Regions from separate parts of the Marinococcus sp. LNSP9103-4 genome, predicted to be linked through region 1. Evidence: a T-box and tRNA genes for the amino acid it is inferred to sense, from the RefSeq annotation. Region 1 holds a T-box; the other holds one or more tRNA genes.
The links. The T-box of region 1 lies ahead of serS (serine--tRNA ligase). A T-box ahead of a tRNA ligase gene usually reads a tRNA of that ligase, here a tRNA-Ser.
Positions count from the first base shown of each region.

Region 2: it encodes a tRNA-Ser, which carries the amino acid that the T-box ahead of serS (serine--tRNA ligase) is inferred to sense. The anticodon was not compared.

Region 1 covers NZ_JBQLIA010000008.1:87,268-90,672, reverse strand. Annotated here, with positions in the region: gene pdxS (pyridoxal 5'-phosphate synthase lyase subunit PdxS) at 91-975, shown strand; gene pdxT (pyridoxal 5'-phosphate synthase glutaminase subunit PdxT) at 1,000-1,590, shown strand; T-box leader at 1,593-1,813, shown strand; gene serS (serine--tRNA ligase) at 1,876-3,156, shown strand.
Region 2 covers NZ_JBQLIA010000002.1:78,958-82,362, reverse strand. Annotated here, with positions in the region: gene ACTRXG_RS01875 (Na/Pi cotransporter family protein) at 1-610, shown strand, start outside; gene ACTRXG_RS01870 (DUF456 domain-containing protein) at 705-1,187, shown strand; tRNA gene ACTRXG_RS01865 (tRNA-Asn) at 1,266-1,340, shown strand; tRNA gene ACTRXG_RS01860 (tRNA-Met) at 1,342-1,418, shown strand; tRNA gene ACTRXG_RS01855 (tRNA-His) at 1,440-1,515, shown strand; tRNA gene ACTRXG_RS01850 (tRNA-Ile) at 1,540-1,616, shown strand; tRNA gene ACTRXG_RS01845 (tRNA-Ser) at 1,647-1,739, shown strand; gene ACTRXG_RS01840 (superoxide dismutase) at 2,101-2,712, shown strand; gene ACTRXG_RS01835 (peptidoglycan D,D-transpeptidase FtsI family protein) at 2,855-3,405, shown strand, end outside.

The DNA.
Region 1 (3,405 bases):
GTATAGTGTTACAATAGGGCTACTGAGTGTTATTATTACACCGCTAAACCGGTGGCAATAGATAGAATAATGGAGCTGGAGGGCTGAAGTATGGCAGAGAGAGGAACAGACCGTGTTAAAAGAGGCATGGCTGAAATGCAAAAGGGCGGCGTTATTATGGACGTCGTTAACGGAGAACAGGCGAAAATCGCCGAAGAGGCAGGAGCAGTAGCCGTTATGGCACTGGAACGGGTGCCATCGGATATTCGTGCTGCCGGCGGCGTAGCCCGCATGGCAGATCCTACAATTGTTCAGGAAGTGATGGACGCTGTATCGATTCCTGTAATGGCAAAAGCACGTATCGGCCATATCGTGGAAGCACGGGTGCTCGAATCGCTGGGCGCTGATTATATTGATGAAAGCGAAGTGCTTACACCAGCGGACGATGTATATCATATGGATAAATCAGAGTACACGGTGCCGTTTGTCTGCGGAGCTCGTGATCTCGGTGAAGCGACCCGCCGTATTGGTGAAGGGGCTTCCATGCTGCGGACAAAAGGGGAGCCGGGCACCGGCAACATTGTGGAAGCAGTACGCCATATGCGCTTGATCCAGTCTCAGATCCGTAAAGTAATCGGCCTCTCGAAGGACGAATTAATGACAGAAGCGAAAAATCTTGGCGCGCCGTACGAACTGCTGCTTCAAATTCGCGAAGAAGGACGCCTTCCAGTCGTTAACTTTGCAGCAGGCGGCATAGCAACACCAGCTGACGCTGCTTTAATGATGCAGCTCGGCGCCGACGGGGTATTCGTAGGCTCCGGTATTTTCAAATCCGAATATCCGGATAAATTCGCCCGGGCCATTGTAGAGGCGACGACTCACTATGAAGACTATGAGCTGATCGCGAAGCTGTCCAAAGGACTGGGTACTGCAATGAGCGGGATGGATATTTCCCAGCTTGAAGGCTTTGACCGCATGCAGGACCGTAGCCAGTAATATAAATGCAGGGGGTTTTTACTCATGATGAAAATCGGCGTTTTAGCTCTTCAAGGCGCTGTTCGTGAACATGTCAAAAGTTTAGAGGCCCCTGATACGGAAGTTATTATCGTAAAACGGCCGGAACAGCTTGAAGAAATTGATGGATTGGTCTTTCCGGGCGGCGAAAGCACGACGATGCGGCGGCTGGTGGAAAAATATCAATTTTTTGAACCGCTGCAGGCGTTTGCCAAAGCAGGAAAACCAGTGTTTGGCACATGTGCCGGATTGATTTTAATGGCTACCGATGTGGTGGGCGAACCGGAAGGTCATCTCGAGCTGATGGATATGACGGTTCAGCGTAATGCGTTCGGCCGCCAGCGTGAAAGCTTTGAAACCGAGCTTTCCATTCGCGGAGTCGCGGATGACGTCGAAGCGGTATTTATCCGGGCTCCGTTAATTACGGAAGTTGGACAGAATGTCGAAGTGCTTGCAGAATATAAAGATGAAATCGTGGTGGCACGGCAGGATCATCTGCTTTCCTGCTCCTTTCATCCGGAGCTGACGAACGACCGCAGATTTCATCAGTATTTCGTACAGATGGTACGTGAAGCACAGGCGGCAGTAAATGTATAAATATAATCGTGTTGATGGACAATAGTACTTTTGCCTTTTTCTTCAGAGAGTCGGTGGCTGGTGTGAACCGATGAAATGGCAAAAGGAATCCCGTCCGGAGTAAAACGGTGAACGTAAGTAGCCGTTTTCGGCTCGTCCCCGTTAATGGATGATAGAAGAAGCCGGCAGTAATGTTTACTGCAACGAGGGTGGCAACGCGGGAAATTAAAGTCTCGTCCCTGATTCACAGGGACGGGGCTTTTTTATAATATATGAACAGCTACTATTATGAAGGAGGCATCAGCTATGCTGGACCCTAAACGATTGCGAAACGATTTTGATGCAGTAAAAGAGCAGCTTTCGAAACGGAACGAAGATATCAGTGAACTGGATTCCTTTGAAGAACTCGACCGTGAGCGCAGGGAACTGATCCAGGAGACAGAGGAGTTAAAACAGCGGCGCAACACCGTATCCGATGAAATCGCAGCTAAAAAGAAAAACAAAGAAGACGCCGATGAACTGATTACGGAAATGCGGGACGTATCAGGCAGAGTAAAAAAACTGGATGAACAAATCCGTGAAAAGGATGAACGTCTGCAGCAGATTCTGCTTTCCATTCCAAATGTTCCACATGAAACAGTTCCGGTTGGCGAAGATGAATCGGATAACGAAGAGGTAAGAGCATGGGGAGAGACGCCGGTATTTGGTTTTGCCCTGAAGCCGCACTGGGAGCTTGGCGTAGAGCTGAATATGCTTGATGCTGAGCGGGCTGCCAAAGTAACCGGAAGCCGGTTCATGTTTTATAAAGGAGCAGGGGCCCGTCTTGAACGGGCGCTGATTCAGTTTATGATGGATTTGCACAGCGATGAACACGGCTATGAAGAATTGATTCCTCCGTATATGGTGAATCGCGACAGCATGACCGGTACTGGCCAGCTGCCAAAATTTGAGGAGGATGCTTTTCAAATCCGGGAAGAGGACTATTTTCTCGTACCAACGGCAGAAGTGCCTGTCACGAACATGCACCGCGAAGAAATTCTCGCGGGACAGGAGCTGCCGAAAGCCTATACTGCGTTCAGTGCCTGCTTCCGTTCTGAAGCAGGCTCAGCAGGGCGCGATACTCGCGGCTTAATCCGCCAGCACCAGTTTAATAAAGTGGAGCTTGTACGGTTTACGACGCCGGAAGATTCCTATGAAGAGCTTGAAACATTAACCGGCCATGCGGAGAAAGTACTGCAGCTGCTCGAGCTTCCGTATCGCGTGATGAACATGTGCACGGGAGACTTAGGCTTTACGGCAGCAAAGAAATATGATATCGAAGTATGGCTTCCGAGCTATGAAGATTACAAAGAAATTTCGTCCTGCAGTAATTTTGAGGATTTCCAGGCCAGGCGCGCAAACATCCGCTTTAAGCGGGACCGCGATGCGAAAACAGAATTTGTGCATACGCTAAACGGCTCAGGGCTTGCGCTGGGACGAACAGTGGCAGCGATCATGGAAAACCATCAGCAGGAGGACGGCAGCATTAAGATTCCTGAAGTGCTTCGCGGATATATGGGCAACAAAGAGTATATTACAGCAAAATAAGCAGACTTCGATAAAACTCTGGACGCTTTAGGCGGCCAGAGTTTTTTATAGTTATGCAAAATACTTTCGAAGATACGATTGTAATGAAATCGATTACATTGTAGTATGGGAAGTATCTTCGGGCTGTTTTCGAATTATATAGCGTTATATAATCTTACAAAAAAATTCATAAAATTCTTTCACGAATATTGCAATAATAAGAACAATTACTTATAATTACGTTAATCCACCCGGGGAAATGTTACGAAA
Region 2 (3,405 bases), on a different contig from region 1:
GGCGAAGCTCGAAACCCTGCGGATGGCGGAATATGCAGGTAAAGGCCTCCAGAAGAGCGAAAGTTACCTGGAGACCAAAAATAAAAAGGACGCGGAAAACATCGTCCGGTACGAAGAAGCGATCAACAATCTGGACAAAAATATTACGGATTATTTGATCGGTATTTCCGCCCGCTCTTTGTCTAAGGAAAATTCGCGGAAACACTCAGTTGTGATGGATACTGTCCGCGACATTGAACGTGTCGGCGATCACATGGAAAATGTGATGGAGCTTGTGGACTATCAGCTGACCAATAAAGTGACGCTTTCAGAAGAAGCGTACAAAGACTTAAATGAAATGTTCACGCTGACGATCAGCACATTTAACCGTGCTGTCGAAGCACTTGAAAAAGATGATTATGAGATTGCCCAGCAGGTTGCCAGACAGGAAGAAGATATTGATAAGATGGAGCGGAAGCTGCGTAAAAAACACATCCTGCGTCTGAATGAAGGCAGATGCTCTGGTTCTGCCGGTATCGTGTTTGTCGACATGATCAGTAATTTAGAGCGTATCGGCGACCATTCTGTAAATATTGCCGAAACGGTACTGGATGACCGGGAGGTTTCATAAGAAAAAGAAGGAGGATCGCCTCCTTCTTTTTTATTGATTATATAGAGAGAAAAGCGGCTATAGAATAATCATACATCTGCAAAGGGAGGTACGTATGGAACTGATATGGTATTTACTGGGGATTGCGTGCTACACACTGGCGCTTGTCGCGGTTGTTTATCCGATTCTGCCGGGTGGTATTTTTCACGCAGCTGCTGCCCTTATGTTTGCACTGGGCTATGGGTTTGCAGATATCGGTGTAGTTTACTGGGTGATTCAGGCAGTTATTGCGGTGCTGCTGTTTGTAATTGATTACGCGGCTAATTATTATGGTATCCAGCGGAGTGGAGGTACGAAATACGGCATCTGGGGGAGCCTGATCGGTCTGGTTGTCGGTCCGTTTATCATTCCGGTCGCCGGCATTCTGATTGGCGCACTTGCCGGAGCTGTTATTGGAGAGTTAATCGGAGGCCAGAAATCGTGGAAGCAGCTTGGTAAAATTGGTGTAGGGTCTGTCGGCGGGTTTGTCGCAAGCGTTGTTATAAAGGGCGGTATATTGCTAGTGAATGCCATTTATATTATAATAATTCTTGTTTAAAGAAATACAAAAATCTGTTTGACGCGTTTTTAAGGAAATGATATAGTAATTACTGTCGTAAAAACGGCAGTAACACATTCCGCAGTAGCTCAGTGGTAGAGCAATCGGCTGTTAACCGATTGGTCGCAGGTTCGAATCCTGCCTGCGGAGCCATGGCGGCGTAGCTCAGCTGGCTAGAGCGTACGGTTCATACCCGTGAGGTCGGGGGTTCGATCCCCTCCGCCGCTACCAATATATTTACATACTCATACGGCGGTTGTGGCGAAGTGGTTAACGCACCGGATTGTGGTTCCGGCATTCGTGGGTTCAATTCCCATCAACCGCCCCATTTTTTTGTCTGCAATGCTTTTAAGGACCCTTAGCTCAGTTGGTTAGAGCAGACGGCTCATAACCGTCCGGTCGTAGGTTCGAGTCCTACAGGGTCCACCACTTTAAGAAGCAGTGGGTAAATATGCATCTGGAGGAATACCCAAGTACGGCTGAAGGGGACGGTCTCGAAAACCGTTAGGAGCTTTACGGCTCGCGAGGGTTCGAATCCCTCTTCCTCCGCCATTATTATGTTAAATACTCATTTTTATATAACTGGACAGCTAACTTTTCCGCAAAGGCCGGAGAAGTTTTTTTATTTTGAAGACAGCTCTGGGCGGGACGTGGCAAATTGGGAATATAGACGCTTTTGAGGGGCTGGTTTTTCCATGTGCAGCGAAAGCTGGTTAGATTTTTATGTTTAAAGAAGAAGTATAAGGGAATAATCAACTTTGGCAGGCTTTCTAGTTGATTACAGCAGAAAGCCGATTTGAAAAATAAGAATTGTTTTGGTAAAGTAAAAGTAGACTAAGTGTAATTTTGTATACTAAATTAACGCAAAGTCACTTTGAACAAATCACCAGAACTTTCAAGGAGGGCATTTTGTATGAGTACACATCAACTACCAGATCTACCTTATGCACCAAACGCATTGGAGCCTCATATTGATGAGCAGACAATGAATATTCACCATGATAAACACCACAACACGTATGTGACAAAATTAAATTCAGCCTTGGAAAATCACAGCGATCTTCAAAACAAGAGCGTTGATGAACTGATCAGCGATTTGAACGCTGTACCTGAAGATATCCGTACCGCAGTAAGAAATAACGGCGGCGGCCACTCCAACCACTCCATCTTCTGGAAGCTTCTCAGCCCTAATGGCGGCGGCGAACCAAAAGGCGAAGTGGCAGATGCCATTAAGAGCAAATGGGGAAGCTTTGACAAGTTCAAAGAAGAATTCGGCGCAACAGCAGTTGGACGTTTTGGTTCCGGCTGGGCTTGGCTCGTATTAAACAACGGCGAGCTTGAGCTTATGGATACGCTCAACCAGGATTCACCGATCATGGAAGGTAAAACTCCACTTCTCGGCCTTGATGTCTGGGAGCACGCGTATTACCTGAAGTATCAAAACCGTCGTCCGGATTATGTAGCAGCATTCTGGAATGTTGTAAACTGGGACGAAGTTGAAAAGAACTATCAGGCAGCTAAATAATATATTTAAAGAGTCCGTTCCCGGTTTCCGGGAACGGACTTTTTCTGTTTAGGAAGAGAGCAGAAGTTCGGCAGCGGCTTTTTTCTATGCTATACTTAACTGGAAACAAGCAAACTTACATATATTAAGAGAGGGATTGCGTGTGGCTTCCAGAAAAAATAAAAAACCTTCCATTCCTTTTCGGCTGAACGTACTTTTTTTCGCTGTTTTTATATTGTTTTCAATATTGATCCTGCGGCTTGGATACGTACAGATCGTTGAAGGTGATACGTATGAAGAGGACGTGAATGAAACGGCCTCCACATCGGCGAGCCGGGTCGATGCTCCGCGCGGAATTATGTACGACCGCAATGGAACCGAGCTGGTGGATAATAATCTTATTCTGACTTTAACGTATACGAACCAGAGAAGCTATGAGGATGAAGAACGCCTCCAGACGGCTGAAGAACTGGCTGAACTGATTGAATTTGATGAAGAGGAAACAGACCGTGAGAGCATGCCGGAAAGAAACTTGCAGGACTACTGGCTGTTAACTCGTGAAAGTGAAGCGGAGGAGCTTGTCTCAGACAAAGAAGAAGAGCGCCTGATGGAAAATGATAAAGATCCATATGAAGTACAGCTCGACCGGATTACTGATGAACAACTGAATGATATCAGTGACGAAGAGCTGGAAGTTGTAGCTATCTGGAGTGA